2 linked regions of the Undibacterium sp. KW1 genome follow. Each later gene encodes a partner of the first gene's protein in a complex. Links are inferred from orthologs where the notes say so. Each region holds a gene or a part of one and is shown in the gene's direction. Other genes may lie near its edges.

Evidence for each region.
Region 2: the proteins of uvrB (region 1) and UNDKW_RS23945 are in contact, whole or in part, in a crystal structure (PDB 7EGT), measured with the Thermus thermophilus proteins. The link is inferred for Undibacterium sp. KW1 from one-to-one orthologs. Residues at the interface, in WP_096411307.1 of Thermus thermophilus: Glu23, Leu25, Arg26, Asp27, Gly28, Glu29, Arg30, Phe31, Arg55, Glu326, Asp327, Phe328, Glu379, Ser382, Gln383, His398, Gly400, Arg401; in WP_096412145.1 of Thermus thermophilus: His654, Arg656, Phe657, Gln666, Asp668, Glu669, Lys680, Arg681, Leu682, Ser683, Lys685, Tyr686, Ala687.

Annotation. Positions count from the first base shown.
Region 1 is NZ_AP018439.1:3,301,562-3,309,520, reverse strand. What follows is about bases 1-2,943. They hold uvrB (excinuclease ABC subunit UvrB), read left to right. Parts: upstream 1-398; coding sequence 399-2,489; downstream 2,490-2,943. Other genes in these bases: UNDKW_RS14865 (hypothetical protein), read left to right, coding at 2,656-2,943. Outside these bases: more of UNDKW_RS14865, read left to right, coding at 2,944-3,174; UNDKW_RS14860 (diguanylate cyclase), read right to left, coding at 3,696-5,009; UNDKW_RS14855 (DJ-1/PfpI family protein), read left to right, coding at 5,250-5,831; UNDKW_RS14850 (ribbon-helix-helix domain-containing protein), read left to right, coding at 5,916-6,260; cphA (cyanophycin synthetase), read right to left, coding at 6,644-7,959. UniProt on the Escherichia coli protein: The UvrABC repair system catalyzes the recognition and processing of DNA lesions. A damage recognition complex composed of 2 UvrA and 2 UvrB subunits scans DNA for abnormalities.
Region 2 is NZ_AP018439.1:5,321,274-5,329,319, reverse strand. What follows is about bases 2,550-5,579. They hold UNDKW_RS23945 (UvrD-helicase domain-containing protein), read left to right. Parts: upstream 2,550-2,933; coding sequence 2,934-5,225; downstream 5,226-5,579. Other genes in these bases: coq7 (2-polyprenyl-3-methyl-6-methoxy-1,4-benzoquinone monooxygenase), read right to left, coding at 5,346-5,579; dapA (4-hydroxy-tetrahydrodipicolinate synthase), read right to left, coding at 2,550-2,583. Also shown: UNDKW_RS23960 (DUF2628 domain-containing protein), read left to right, coding at 1-807; UNDKW_RS23955 (ATP-dependent Clp protease proteolytic subunit), read right to left, coding at 839-1,399; more of dapA, read right to left, coding at 1,639-2,549; more of coq7, read right to left, coding at 5,580-5,996; UNDKW_RS23935 (porin), read left to right, coding at 6,345-7,481; UNDKW_RS23930 (porin), read left to right, coding at 7,863-8,046. UniProt on the Escherichia coli protein: A helicase with DNA-dependent ATPase activity. Unwinds DNA duplexes with 3'-5' polarity. Translocates on single-stranded DNA with 3'-5' polarity. Initiates unwinding more efficiently from a nicked substrate than double-stranded DNA.

The DNA of each region.
Region 1 (7,959 bases):
TTTCCTTGACGACATCGCTGTCAGCACCGAACACCAGTTCCTGTACCGCTTTATCATAGGCAGCCAGGCCTTCGATAGGCAGGTAAGTGCGTGGGGCGAATTTTTCCATCAAAATAGCTTCGGCTTTTTTGACGCATTCCAGCAATGGCACCTTGCCATTGTCATCATAATAAACGCCTACACCCAGATTGACCTTGGCAGGGTTCTGGTCAGCATTAAAGGCTTCAGTGATACCCAGGATAGGGTCGCGGGGGCCATTTCTATGGCGGAAAACAGGGGTGAAGATGTGGAAGCAGTCATCGTGATAATATGGAAATATTTGTCGTTGCCGACAGTAATGGTTGGAATGAGGCAGATTGCATAGTACAGCCACCTATTTTAGCAAAGGTAATCGCATCATGGCCGTAGCACCAGTTAATTCAACAGCTTTGTCAGAACAGCTGGACGAATCAAAATTTATCAGTTTCCCTGATTCACCTTATCAGTTGTATCAAATGTTCCAGCCAGCGGGTGATCAGCCAGCGGCAATTGCACAATTGGTTGAGGGTATCAGTGACGGTTTGTTTTTTCAGACACTGCTGGGAGTGACGGGGTCGGGTAAGACTTACACGATGGCAAATGTGATCGCCAGGACAGGTAGGCCGGCCATCATTTTTGCACCTAATAAAACCCTGGCAGCACAGTTGTACAGTGAGTTCAGGGAATTCTTTCCACGCAATGCGGTAGAGTATTTTGTCAGTTATTACGATTACTATCAACCAGAAGCGTATGTGCCGCAGCGTGACTTGTTCATTGAGAAAGATTCTGCCATCAATGAACATATAGAACAGATGCGTCTGTCCTGTACCAAATCGCTGATGGAAAGACGGGATGTCATCATTGTGGCAACAGTCTCTGCCATCTATGGTATCGGTAACCCGAACGAATACCACAAGATGATATTGACGCTGCGCGCCAGGGACAAGGTCAGCCAGCGTGATGTCATTGCCCGTCTGATACAGATGCAGTACAAACGCAATGAAGTTGATTTTGGACGCGGCACTTTCCGTGTGCGTGGCGATACTATTGATATCTTCCCGGCAGAACATGCCGAGATGGCCGTACGTGTTGAAATGTTTGATGATGAAATCGAAAACCTGCAATTGTTTGATCCACTGACCGGGCGCATCAAGCAAAAGATACCGCGCTTTACTGTCTATCCAAGTTCTCACTATGTGACCCCGCGCGAAACAGTCTTGCGTGCCATCGAGACCATCAAGGAAGAATTGCGTGAGCGCCTCGATTTTTTCCGCCGTGAAAACAAACTCATCGAAGAGCAACGCATAGAACAGCGTACCCGCTTCGATCTGGAAATGATGGCCGAGATTGGTTTCACCAAGGGTATCGAAAATTACTCGCGTCACCTGAGTGGTGCCAAGGCCGGCGAACCGCCGCCGACCCTGGTCGATTATCTGCCGCCAGATGCGCTGATGTTCCTGGATGAATCGCATGTGCTGACTGGCCAGTTGAATGGCATGTACAACGGCGACAGGGCGCGCAAGACCAATCTGGTGGACTACGGCTTCCGCTTGCCGTCGGCACTGGATAACCGCCCGTTGAAGTTTGCAGAATTCGAAAGCAAGCTGCGCCAGACTGTATTTGTTTCAGCAACACCGGGTGATTACGAAGACCAGCATTCTGACCAGACAGTAGAGCAACTGGTCAGGCCTACTGGTCTGGTCGATCCAGAAATTGAAGTGCGCCCAGCGCTGACGCAGGTCGATGATTTGATGAACCAGATTATCGAGCGTGTAAAAAAACATGAGCGCGTACTGGTCACCACCCTGACCAAGCGCATGTCAGAACAGTTGACTGAATTTCTCAATGAAAATGGCATCAAGGTGCGCTACCTGCACAGTGATATCGACACGGTAGAGCGGGTGGAAATTATCCGCGATCTGCGCTTGGGCACTTTTGACGTGCTGGTCGGCATCAACCTGCTGCGCGAAGGCCTGGATATCCCTGAGGTGTCACTGGTGGCTATCCTGGATGCAGACAAAGAAGGTTTCCTGCGCTCTGAACGCAGCCTCATCCAGACCATAGGCCGCGCCGCGCGTAACCTGCATGGCAAGGCTATCTTGTATGCCGACAAGGTGACAGACTCCATGCGCCGCGCCATGGGGGAAACCGAACGCCGTCGAAACAAACAACTGGCCTTCAATCTGGCTAATAATATTACGCCGACAGGCATACGCAAGCAGATCAAGGACATCATCGACGGCGTCTATAATCCGCAAGAAGCGAGGGAGGAACTGGCAGTAGCGCAAGAGCAGGCGCGTTATGAGGTCATGAGCGAGAAACAGATCAGCCGTGAAATCAAGCGCCTGGAAAAACTTATGCTGGATCATGCAAAGAACCTTGAGTTTGAAAAAGCGGCCCAGGTCAGGGATCAGTTAGCGCATGTCAAGGAGCAGTTGTTTGGGGCGGGTGGGCATGATTCTGTGCTTTGATGCTGCTTGCCTATGGTGGAACAGCGCGTAGGTTGGGCTACGGGTTATCAGCCCAACACTTGGCGTTTAAATAACGTAAACGTTTGTCGAGACCCAGTGCCTGGATGGCGAAACGTAGAGGTAGCTGTAGCCAATTTAAATCGTTGCATCAAATAGAGGCGCAGGCATGAGTGTTAGTTTTTCAGAGTTGATGTGGTGGATCTTGTTTCCTGTAATTACTTCACTCGTTTTGTTTATTCGAATGATTGTAGAAGGAAGAGGTGGCAAAGCTTTTTTCTCGTTATTGATTATTTCATTTATATTTTATGTGGTCAGTGCTAGTTTTCAAGATGGTAGGGGTGTTTTTCTGTGTTTGCTGTTTGGGCCATGGTTAGTTTGTATTACTATGTTTCTCGCCTATTTATTTAAAAAAAAGAAAAAGCCAGATATTGTTTTAGAAGGCGAGAGTCATCCAAATCATTACTACACAAGGCGTGTTTCCGATCCATGTCTGTTCTATGGTAAAGATGGCAGGCTGCTTACATATGAAGATTCTTTGGATCACCTGTCTTTGTTTGATATAAATGATTGCAATGAATTCTTAAGTTCAATTGGTTATCCGCTTGCAAAAAAAGGTGAGTCACTTGACCAATCCAGGCAGCGCTGCATTGATGCTTATAAAAAAGAGTACATAAAATACTCGTAAACTGACTTTTGATACTATTTACCTATGCTGAAACAGCGTGAATTCCGGCCTGTACTTCCTTGGAGAAAGCCAGTCGTGCGCATGGGCAGGATAGAATTAAAGCACCAATTGACAAGAGTATTGATACTTGAGTACAGGAACACAATAAAGAAACCCTTTCCTCATTGGGGATGGGAAAAGCCAGTAATAATGCACCAGTTGCGCAGGAGGCGATTGCGTCTCGCGAGACAGTATGTTTTTGCTGTATGAACCTGGAAGAGCGCTGGTTTTTAAAAAAGATTTTCCACGTGGAAATGAGTGGCCAGGGACTGGAAAATTACTCTCGTTGCCTGCTTTTTTGTGAAACGTGAATGCGTGGGCTTATATTGTAGGTTGGGCTACGTTTTATCAGCCCAACACTCGGCGGTTAAATAAGGTATGCGTTTGTTGAGGCCCAGTGTTGGGCTGGTGAAGCGTAGCCCAACCTACGAGGTTAATCCAACCTACGACTCTGGTAATAAGCTTGATGGCTTTGAGTTGTATTATTTCCCAATAACACAAACCTGATTCCGCCCACCTTGCTTGGCTTGATACAGCATCGCATCCGCCTGCAAGAACATGGCATTCTCGGTATTCCAGGTTGGGAAGTCGGCGATGCCTCCGCTGAAGCTGAAGTTTTTATTTTCACCAGGTTTGACTTCGAAGACGATTTTGCCAAAGGCTTCGCGCATGGCGTCGAGTTTTTGTTTTCCTTGTGCTGGTGTGCAATCCCAGAAAACCACGACAAATTCTTCGCCACCAAAACGGCTCAGCAAATCCTGTTCACCGAGTTGTGCTGACAATACCAAGGAAAGGCGCTTGATGACGATGTCGCCAAAGTAATGGCCCCAGGTGTCATTGATGTTCTTGAACTTGTCGATGTCGATGATGCCGTAGGCCAGAGGTTTGTCTTCGCGACTGGCGCGGCGTATCCATTCCTGGGCCTTTTTCTGCAAACCGACCTTATTCAACAAGCCAGTGGCGCGGTCGCGGCTGATCAGGTCTTTGCTGGCGCGGATTTTATTGACGCGGTTCAGTAGCTGGCGTGTCAGTACATCAGCGTCGCTGGGTGTCAGGATTTCATCAAAACCGCTATCAAGTGCGCGCCTGGCCATGGCCGGGTCAGGGCGGCTTTGCAGCAGGATGATTTCGCGGCTGGGGTCAAATTCTATATTCTTTTTGAGTACGCGTACCAAGGCTTCTGTCTGCAAATACTGGGCCTCATCAATGAGCACGATATCTGGTTGAGCTTCCTTGACGCGCACATGCAAAGAACGTGCATCGGGATTGTGCAGCAGTTCTATATGGTTTTCTGCCAGCAGGGCAGTGTCGAGTGAAGATAGCTCGCCGCAAAGCACGATGGTATTAGTCTCACCGCGCTTTTGGCGGGCAAAGATATTGAACAGTTTGTCGACCAGCACCTCATTGGTGATGGGTTTTTCTGCGTAGGCCATGCAATTGCTATCGACCAGTTTTTGTTGCAGCAAGAAGCGCTCACCCTGGCGCACGGTCTGCAGGTAGATATAGTTTTGATCATCTGGCAGGCGCTGCAGCAAATCGCTAAGGAACATGGTCTGGCGGCGGGTGTGCTGCATGTCATCCTGCATGTTGTACAGCACATCAAGGTCTATCACGAACAGGTCATGACCTTCGGAAGTCTGTACAGCCTTCACAAAGTCACTCATCTGGTCAAAAAACAGGATATCGAAGTCGTACTTATGGGCACCGATCAACAATTCTTTCTTGTTATCGATGATGAAAAAGGTTTGCGTGAGCAGCAATACCCGATTTTTATACAGCGGTCCTGCTTCTGCCATGTTGTCTCCAGGCTATAAACGATACCCGCCCCGTATGATCGAATTCCAGAGCATGATTTGATTTTATACGAGTTCCTGTTACTGTTTGATTAATACGTCGCAAAATATCAATAAGAATGCGCAAAATATAGTTAATTTCCAGACGGAAATTTCTTGAGCCATGTAGTAACCAGTCATTACCTGCGATGCTGAAATTTGCTCAACAATGGGTCTCCTTCAAACCAATATTCAGGAGACATCATGGCAGCCAAAAAAATTCTTATGCTGGTCGGTGATTTTGTAGAAGATTATGAGGCGATGGTGCCTTTCCAAAGCCTGCTGGCTGTTGGACATGCAGTACACGCAGTTTGTCCTGACAAAAAGCCAGGTGACTATGTGGCTACCGCCATCCATGATTTTGAAGGCCAGCAGACTTATACCGAAAAACCAGGTCACCGATTCAGCATCACCCATGACTTCGCCAGCATCAAGGCGCAGGATTATGATGCCTTGTTGTTACCTGGTGGCCGCGCACCGGAATATCTGCGTCTGAACCCGCAAGTGATTGCTATCGTGCAACATTTCGCGCAAACAAAGAAGCCGATAGCAGCCGTTTGCCATGGTGCTCAGATTTTGGCAGCCGCCAAGGTGCTTGAGGGCGTCAAATGCTCAGCTTACCCTGCTTGCCAGCCAGAAGTTGAGGCAGCAGGTGGCCATTACGCAAATATTGCTGTTACCGATGCAGTAACGGACAATAATTTTGTCACGGCACCTGCATGGCCTGCACATCCAGCCTGGATAGGGCAGTTCCTGCAATTGTTGGGAACGGAAATCAAGTTATAGTCATGTCGTGGCTTGGCTTGCAAATCAGGCAAGTGCCGTATAATCGTCAGGAAATCTTTTTCTTGACGATATGCGGGAGGAAAAATGTGCGAGATTTTTATCAAAGCCGACCCTGGCCTGTATGAATCCAGGGCGCGTTCCCTGCGCCTGCATGGCGTGGTGACTTCCATCAGACTGGAAAATATATTCTGGAATGTGCTGGAAGAGATTGCCCAGCGCGATAGCATGAATACCAATCAACTCATCACCAAGCTGTATGATGAGTTGATTGCCTACCGCGGTCAAATCGACAATTTCTCATCCTTCCTGCGGGTTTGCTGTTTGCGCTATACCTCGCTGATGCTGGATGGCGAGATCACCACTGACAAACATCTGCCACTGGCAGGCTTGCACAATGTTAAACCTGAAACCAAGGGTTTCATGATTTGATGGGCAAGTGGGTCTGTGCTGCATGAGAGGCAAGTCCCAATAGTTGAAGTCGTCATTAGAACTCATTTCATAAATAGGATGAGTGCGAACAAGACGATTTGGGATGCAGTGCAAGGCGTGACGCGAAGCTAAGGCTGGTGCCTTAGCGAGGGGCACAACGCTGCAATGCGCCCAAATCGTCAGTTCCCGGTGGGTTTGCCTTATAACGTGCGCTGGACTGCGTTGGACTCGTTGTCAATAGGCAAAGCTATTGACTGCCTCGTCCGCCTTGCCAGTCCACGTTATGAGGCAAACGCATCTCACCCTATTTATGAAATGAGTTCTAGTTAAAAAGCCGGGCCAGTTGTAAACTGGTCCGGCTTTTTTGATGCATTCAGCGAGTTTTAGCCTGCTGCAACACGCTTGGCGATATGCGACAGTGCTTCTTCTACCTGATCAATCAGGATCAGGCACAGGTCGCCTGCTTCCAGTCTGTCCATGGCGAGATCAATCGCAATGAATTCACCATTGATTTCATCGATGCGTGAGGTTTTTGTTGCCTGCTTCAGGCCTTCACGCAAGAGGGCGACAACTTCGCCGTCCGCACGGCCACGCTGGCATTGGTCCTGGTACAGCACCACATCATCAAAGGATTCACCAAGAATTTCAGTCTGCTGGCGTATGTCCTGGTCACGGCGGTCACCGGCACCGCTGATGACGACAGAGCGGCGTTTGGCTGGCATGGTTTCTACTGCGCGTACCAGTGCCAATATCGCATCCGGGTTGTGGCCATAATCAGCAATCAGTGTCGCACCGCGGAAGTTGAAGACATTGAAGCGGCCAGGCGCATTGTCGGCTTCATTGGCAAAAGACAACAAACCTGCACGTATGCTGTCCCAGTCAATATTGATTGCCCAGGCTGCGGCGACGGATGCCATGACGTTCTCGACCTGGAAACCTATGCTGCCATTGCGGGTGATAGGGATATCAGCCAGCGGTACGCTATGGCGTGTCTTGCCTTCAGCAGCGATCAGATGGCCGTTTTCTATATATACCACGCGCTTGCCCTGAGCCCTGTGTGTTGCCATGACAGGATGCTGGTGATCAGCCGCGAAGAAGATGACGGCAGACGGGCAATTGCTGGCCATAGCCGCAACGATAGGGTCAGCCGCATTCAGTACTGCATAGCCGTTATCAGCAACGTTTTGTACGATGACGCGTTTCAATACGGCGAGATCTTCTACCGTGGTGATGTAATTCAAGCCAAGATGGTCACCAGAACCGATATTGGTGACGACTGCAACCTGGCAACGGTCATACGCCAGACCTTCACGCAAGACACCACCGCGTGCTGTCTCAAACACGGCTGCATCAACATCAGGGTGGGACAAGACATTGCGGGCACTGCGCGGGCCGCTGCAATCACCGCTATCGATCTGGCGGCCTGCAACATACACGCCATCCGTATTGGTCATGCCTGTACGCAGGCCGCTGGCTGTCAACAGATGGGCAATCAGGCGTACGGTCGTGGTTTTGCCATTCGTGCCTGTAACCGCAATGATAGGGATGCGGCCATCGTCATTGTCATCAAACATCGAGGCGATAATCGCTTCACCAACCTGGCGGCCTTTGCCAAAAGAAGGGGAGAGGTGCATACGCAAACCTGGCGCAGCATTGACTTCAACGATGCCGCCATTTTGTTGTTCTATCGGTTTCAAGA
Region 2 (8,046 bases), 2.0 Mb from region 1 along the record:
TCGGGTAAAGGAGATTTTTATCCGGCACCTGATGGTGTGGCTGGCTGGTCGTGGGGCGCATTTTTGCTTGCGATTTTTTGGACAGCCCGTCATAAACGCTGGATCAGTTTTTTTCTTCTCGTAGCTCCCATTGTCGCTAGCGTGGTCGGGCTTAATAACATAAGCAGCATAGGCAAAAGATGGATGGTTTTGCTGTTTTTTTTCAGTCCTGTCATCAGTTTCTTTTGCGCTGTCAAAATTGGTCGTAACGCAAGACTATGGGCCTGGCAAAATGTTTACTGGGATAGTCTGGAGCACTTCAAGAGCGCACAACGGAACTGGACACTTGTTGCATTCAGCCTGTATGCGCTGACGATTGCGCTAGTCGGCGCTGTAAAATATCCTGACATACAAAGAGAGGTCGCCAGGAAGCAGCTTGACGCTAAAAATGAAGCAATCAGGAAAGAGCTGGTGTTGAATGGCCGTCACGCCGTTGCCGACGCGGTGAATATTGCAAAAGACGTTTCCCAGGGAGTTGGCGACTATATTCTTGCTCATCAGGCTTTCCCTAAAAATATCGCCCAGGCCGGTTTTGAATCCCAGCTACCAGATTATGTCAAGAGTATAGAAATTGACCAGAGGCATGGCCTGATCGCTGTCACGATGAATGTTGCTCCCTTCATAGCGCAGACTTTTTATCTGGCACCCCGTTACGAAGGGGAAAAGGAAATTTTATGGAGATGTATGCGCGGTGATTTTTCTACCCTGGATATACCGCATGAATGCAGATACGACGCGACTGAATTTTTTTACATCAGGCGTAAGTAAGAGACAGGTTTGCGGTATATCCCGGTGATCTTTATTGCTTGAGGCTTTCTGCAGCCACAGGGTTTTCCTTGCCGCCAGCGGCTTGTTGGTCCAGCTCTTCAACCTTTAATAAGTCTGCTGTAGTCAGGATGCCAACGCTGACGACATCGTGACCTGTTACTGTTTCACACAGTTTTGGATAAGCGATAGTGCCTGCTTTGCAAAAACGGATATTGTTATTTTTGTTTGCACCCGGGTAGTAGAAGTACATCATGTCACCGGCATTGTTGATATACATGGCCTGATCCAGTAAAGCTTCCGGAAATTTGCCATCTGTCGCGTTTAGTAGCCATTCACGCAATTTGGGTATGCCTTCTGTACTGACTTCGAGAGTTAACTTATTGTGTGGGCCATGAAAGCCCAATCGGGTTCGTGCCAGATTCTTGTTGGCCAGCATGCGCCGCTCAGTGCCAGCCATGAATATAACAGCGCAAGAAGAAAAGCAATTGCCCTGAACGGCGGTATTGACTTTTCTATTTTTGATCAGCTCGGCAATGGCATAAGCGGCGCCCAGGTCGCCACCCGGGCTTTCGGTCAATACGACAGTATGCACTTCACCGCCAGACAGATTGCGGCGAAATCGCTATGCGTCTTCAGGCTCCACCTTGCCATAAAAAATCAAGTTGTCATTTGACCTGAGCATGGTCATGGCAGAGGCTGGCTTGCTGTGGATAGTCAGGGCCGTTGCCATGCCAGCGCAAACGGCAAACAAAGAATTAAGTCGTCGCATCATCATGTTGTAAGTAGTTATTGCACGGCATGATGGTTTGCTTGCGCCGACAAGGCAATCTGCTATTGAAGCAGGTCAAGTTGTGCCATCTTGCTTAAGAGTTTGTCCGTAGTTTCGGTACTTGCTGGCAGCATAGGCGCGCGCAGATTAGCCTGTATGAGCCCTGATGCTGCCAGTCCAGCTTTCAGCGGCGCAGGATTGGGTTCATCAAACAAGGCCTGCATGACAGGCAGCAGGCGATAAAAAATTATCCTGGCCTGCGCAAGCTTTCCTGCAATGATCAGTGCTTGCAGGCGTACAAAAAGATCAGGCCGCAGATGGGCAGATGCCAATATGCCGCCCGCACCGCCCAGGCATAGAGTAGTAAACAATTGATGGTCTTCTCCGGTCAGCACCTGTATGTCGCCATCGGTGATGAGTTGCATGGTGGTTTGCAGATTGCCGCCGCAATCCTTGATGGCGACGATGTTTGGATGTTTTGCCAATTGCTGCAGAGTGGGTAAGTCCATATTTACGCCCGTGCGGTAAGGAATGTTGTACAGCAGTACCGGCACGGCAGACGCCTCGGCAATTTCATGGAAGTAGTGCAAGATGCCTGCCTGTGATGGCCGTATGTAATACGGTGGCGTGACCAATACTCCGGCAACCCGCCTTTGCCCTATGTCTGCCAGCCGGTGCAATACTTGCCCCATATGATTACCGCTCAAGCCCATGATGACTTGATTGGGCGCTACCACGGCCAGCACCGCATCCAGCACTTGCAATTGTTCTTCTTCACTGAGGGCTGCAGCTTCGCCTGTGGAACCACAAACGACCAATCCGGTGACACCTTCCTTGATCAACTTGCTGGCCAGTGCCTGCAGTGCAGGGACATCCACTGCCGCTTCCCGGCCATCGCAAAATGGCGTTATCAGGGCGACCCAGATGCCAGAAAAATCGTCGCGCCTGTTGTGATGACTGGATTCAATATGAGTGTTACTGGAATTGCTATTATTGCTGCTGGACATACCTGTTCTCCTTTGGACCGGTTAAAGACCCGCAGGGAGTTGACTTATAGCGTAAAGGGAAGAGTACCGTTTTTGCCATCCTGTCAGCTCACCTGACGGGACAGCACGCCCCGGTCAGATGAGCGTCTGTTTCTTGGCTTTAGTAAAGACCATACACAAAGCAGTGCTGCTTTGCGTGTGAAATTGATCTTTGACTTGAGTTTGCATAATGAAATTGTAATATCGGCTGGATTGATTATCTGCGCGTGCAGCCAGGCCTGTCAAGCCTGCCGACAATAAATTTCGTCTGATTTTGCCTGTCTCAGGCACTGGAAAACAGGCTGGCAGGCATAGTCCCGTATAATCTGCCTATGCAAAATTTACTCCATAACTTAAATCCCGAACAACTTGCTGCCGTGACCTTGCCGGCGCAGTCTGCCCTGATTTTGGCTGGTGCCGGTTCTGGCAAGACACGTGTGCTGACTACCCGCATCGCCTGGCTGATACAGACTGGCCAGGTGTCGCCCGGTGGTATTTTAGCCGTGACTTTTACCAACAAGGCCGCCAAGGAGATGCTGACGCGTTTGTCTGCCATGTTGCCGATTAATACACGTGGCATGTGGATAGGTACTTTCCATGGCCTGTGTAACCGCCTTTTGCGCGCACATCACCGCGATGCAGGTTTGCCATCGACTTTCCAGATACTTGATTCTGGCGACCAGTTATCCTTCATCAAGCGTTTGTTGAAGGCCAATAATATCGATGATGAAAAATTCCCACCCAAGACTTTGATGTATTTCATCAACGGTGCCAAGGACCAGGGTTTGCGTGCTGCCCAGGTCGATGCCTATGATGATTTCAACCGCAAGCTGGTTGGCTTGTATGATCTGTATGACACGCAGTGCCAGCGCGAAGGTGTGGTTGATTTTGCTGAACTCCTGTTGCGCACCTACGAATTGCTGAGCCGTAACCAGCCGTTACGTGAGCATTATCAGGACAGGTTTCGCCACATCCTCGTCGATGAGTTCCAGGATACCAATGACCTGCAATACAAGTGGCTGAAGCTGATGGCGGGCGAGGGTGGTAAAAAAGGTGGCGCGGTGTTTGCCGTCGGTGATGATGACCAGAGTATCTATGCCTTCCGTGGTGCCAATGTCGGCAATATGTCTGCTTTTGAGCGTGAATTCCAGGTGCAGAACCTGATCAAGCTGGAGCAGAATTATCGCTCCCATGGTCACATCCTCGATAGTGCTAACGTGCTTATCGAGCACAATAGCAAACGACTCGGCAAGAATTTGCGTACCGATGCCGGTCATGGTGAACCAGTACGCATCATGGAATCCAGTAGCGATATCCAGGAAGCCAACTGGATCATAGAAGAGGCAAAAAATCTGATACGTGAAGGTTCTCTGCGTAGCGAGATTGCGATACTGTATCGCTCGAATGCGCAATCGCGGGTCATTGAACATGCGCTGTTCACGGCAAATACCCCTTACCGCGTTTATGGCGGCCAGCGCTTTTTCGAGCGCGCCGAGATCAAACATGCGATCGCCTATCTGCAATTGATGGACAACCCGCATAATGATTCTGCCTTTTTGCGCGTGGTGAACTTCCCTACCCGTGGCATAGGTGCTCGCTCGCTCGAGCAATTGCAGGATGTCGCCAGGCAGCAAAATGTTTCCATGTATGCTGCAGTACCTTACGTGGCTGGCAAGGCGGGTTCTTCTCTGGCGAACTTCGTCAAGCTCATAGAAGGTGCCCGTTTTGAAACCCAGAACCTGCCTTTGCCCGAGATGGTCAAGATCGTGCTGGAAGTCAGCAGCCTGCTGACACATTACCAGACTGAAAAAGAAGGTGCAGACCGTATAGAAAACCTGGAGCAGCTTGTTAGCGCTGCCACCCTGTTTGTGTCGGAAGAAGGCTTTAACAAAGAAGCGCCAGCCTTTGCCGGGCCTGCCAGCAGTGCGGCTGTTTTACTGCAGAGCGAGAATGGTGATCAAATTATTGATGCCGACGCGGCCTTGCCAACGGTGATGTCACCGCTGTCTGCTTTCCTGTCGCATGCTTCTCTCGAAGCGGGTGACAACCAGGCGCAAGCCGGGCAAGACGCCATGCAGTTGATGACCGTGCATTCTGCAAAGGGCCTGGAGTTTGATGCGGTATTTATTACCGGTCTCGAAGAAGGCTTGTTCCCGCATGAAAACAGTACACAGGAAGACAGCGGTGTAGAAGAAGAACGCCGCCTCATGTATGTGGCGATTACACGTGCGCGCAAACGCCTGTACCTGAGTTTTTCACAAACCCGTATGCTGCATGGCCAGACGCGTTACAACATGCGCTCCCGCTTCCTTGATGAGTTGCCGGAAGAATCATTGAAGTGGTTGGCGCCCCGGGTACAGCCGACCTGGTTTGGTAATAAAAAGTCCGCCTGGGATGAAGCGCCGGATGATGCCGCGAATCGTATTGCTCAGACCTTCAAGAAAAGCAACGACAGCATGACCTGGCGCATAGGCCAGAATGTGGAGCATGCAAAATTTGGTGAGGGTGTCATTGTGAATTTGAATGGCGGTGGCGGCAGTGGCAGCCTGAGAGCACAAATCAATTTCGGTAAGTTTGGCATGAAGGAGCTGGACTTGAGCATTGCCAAGCTGGAAAAAATATAAGCAAAAGACTAACGCGCAGTCCAGGGATTGCGTGTTAGTTGCGCAGTAGCTCGGTTGTTCAACTGCTCAAGTTTATAGGTTGGCCTTCTTCAGTCTTTTTGCTTTTCAAGACTTCGGGCTTTAAATATAGTAAGCCGTCGTCGTCATGACCTTGGCCATGAGTTTCATGCCTGCCTGCACTGGAGCGGGCAGGGTGCTGGCACCCAAAGCTTGCGCCGCTGCGCCGTGGGCAATTTCATCGACGCGCATTTGTTCTACCACGGCGCGTGAGCGCTGGTCTTCTGCCGGTAATTTCTTGAGGTGGCTGGCCAGGTGCGCTTCTACCTGCTTTTCTGTTTCGACGACAAAGCCCAGGCTGACGGCATCGCCAAATCTGGCAGCGAGGGTTCCGCAGGCATAGGCCCCGGCATACCAAAGTGGATTCAGAAAGCTGGTATGTGAATTCAGTTCATGCAGCCTTTTTGCCGTCCAGGCCAGGTGATCTTCTTCTTCTATGCCGGAATGCTCGAACTGCTGGCGTATATCTTCTGTATGCGCATTCGCGCCCTGAGAGTCGTACAGGGCCTGGGCGCAAATTTCACCGACATGATTAACACGCATCAAACCTGCGCTATGGGATTTCTCCTGTTCTGACAAATTACCATCGGGCAAATCATGACCAGGGTAAGTGCGCCTGGACATGGCCTGGCCGCTGACCACACGCAAGGCGCGGTCAAATTTGCTGATTATTTGATCCAGGCTAACCCTGGGAGATGTTATTGGTCGATTCATATTGTTTTTAAGCATGTAATGATGGAGCCATGAGCCATACCAGGCCATATAGTGTCTATTGTAGGAAGGATTAAGCATCCGCGCCATCAGACCAAGTCTGGAAACCTACAGAAAACTTAAGATTCTAATAATGAGAAAGTAGATGCTTGTTGCGATAACGCCACATAAAATTTGCTTAAAAACGATCGTTCGCAAATTCTCTTTGCCCTAATTCCTTTAATTTGTTTCAATGGAATCTAGCTTCTTAATCAGCAGGTTTCGAAGTCTTGGCAAGACTAAATTCGTAAAATAATGGCCGAAGCTTTTCAACTGTGGCCGCATAAATTAATAATTTTGGAGACGCTTTCAATGAAAAAATCGATACTGGCATTCGCAGTCTTGAGCGCATTTGCAGCAACCGCTTCAGCACAATCTTCTATCGTTATCTACGGTATTATCGACGCAGCCGTAGTTGCCACTACCAATCAGACACCAACTGGTGGCTCCAAATTCTCCATGGATGCTGGTCAATTACTGACCTCCCGTTGGGGTATCAAGGGTTCTGAGGACCTGGGTGGTGGTTTGAAAGCCAACTTCAATCTCGAAGGCACACTGGCCAATGACACTGGCACGGCCGGTGCAGGTTATGGTGGTAATGTATTCAATCAGGTTGGTAGCAATACTTCCTTGTTTGACCGTCTGTCTTGGGTAGGGCTGTCTGGCAGTTTTGGTAGCGTCACTCTGGGCCGCAATAATATTCTGGGTGTTGACTCTGTCGGTCTGGCCGACCCTATCAGTCTGGCACACGCAGGTTCCAATCCTAACGTCATGGTTAGTGCCCTGAATTCCGGTGCGCTGTATGGCGGTTTCGGTACTAATCAGGGTGGTTCGGGCTTGCGTCAAAATAACTCGATCAAATACGTTTCTCCAATTATGTCAGGCTTCGGTGGTGCGCTGATGTATGGCTTTGGTGAAAAAGCGGGCGACAACGCTGCAAGTAACTATGCCGGTGTGTCAGGCTTCTTTACTGACGGTACCAATGGTGCAGCCCTGTCTTATGCCAAGCTGAAAGACAATACTGGTGGAGCTAGTTTGTCTGGCTTTGCAGGTGGTGCGAAGTTCAAAGTTGCTCCAACTGTCATGCTGCGCGGTACTTATGCACATACCAAAGTTGAGGGCAAAATCAAGATTGATGCACTGCCAAATGCTGATGGCCGCAAATTGGCTGTGATAGGCCTGGGTGCAGACTTCACATTGTCTGATCAAACGACTTTGACTACTGCTTATTACAACACCAAACGCTCTGGCGATATCGATGGTAAAGCTGATCAGTACATTTTGCTGGGTAAATATGCATTCAGCAAACGTACAACTGCCTATGCTTCCCTGACATATGCAAAAGCTGGTTCTGTTAATGCACAAGATGTTTCCCTGGCATTGGGCATCATTGGTGCAGGCAATAGTTCTGCAACACGTACAGCAGTAGGCGTATTGCACGCATTCTGATTGTAGATAGACGGTTTTACTTGCAAAGGTCGCCGAAGGCGACCTTTGCAATTTTGTTTTTGTTTCATTTTCATTGGTAATAATGTAATTTTTCAGCACTTGTCCGGCATTATCGATGTTAATTAAATAGCATTTAAATTATTGCTTTTAAGGTAACTTTTGTTGCTTATTCGAGACAAAACACCCCCATATTCCCTCCAAAAGCCGATTTAGCTTGGCTGCCTGACACCATTTTTGGTCAAATACGTTAACTTCTTTTTAGCTGTCTTGTCGGTTCTTAAGTATTTGCGCTCTTCGTGCAATCAATGTTTTGGCTCTGTTTTGCGCGAACTGTGCTTAATGTAGTTCAATATCAATGTGAAATCCTTTGGAGAAATATCAATGAAAAAATCACTCATCGCTCTGTCAGTTTTGGCTGCTGTTGCTGGTACAGCGCAAGCTCAATCTTCCGTCACTATCTACGGTGTAGTTGATATGGCTTTGCAACATCAAAACACTGGCGATCCTGCTGGCTCCACACTGGGTCTGGATAGTGGTATTCAATCCGGTTCCCGTCTGGGCTTCA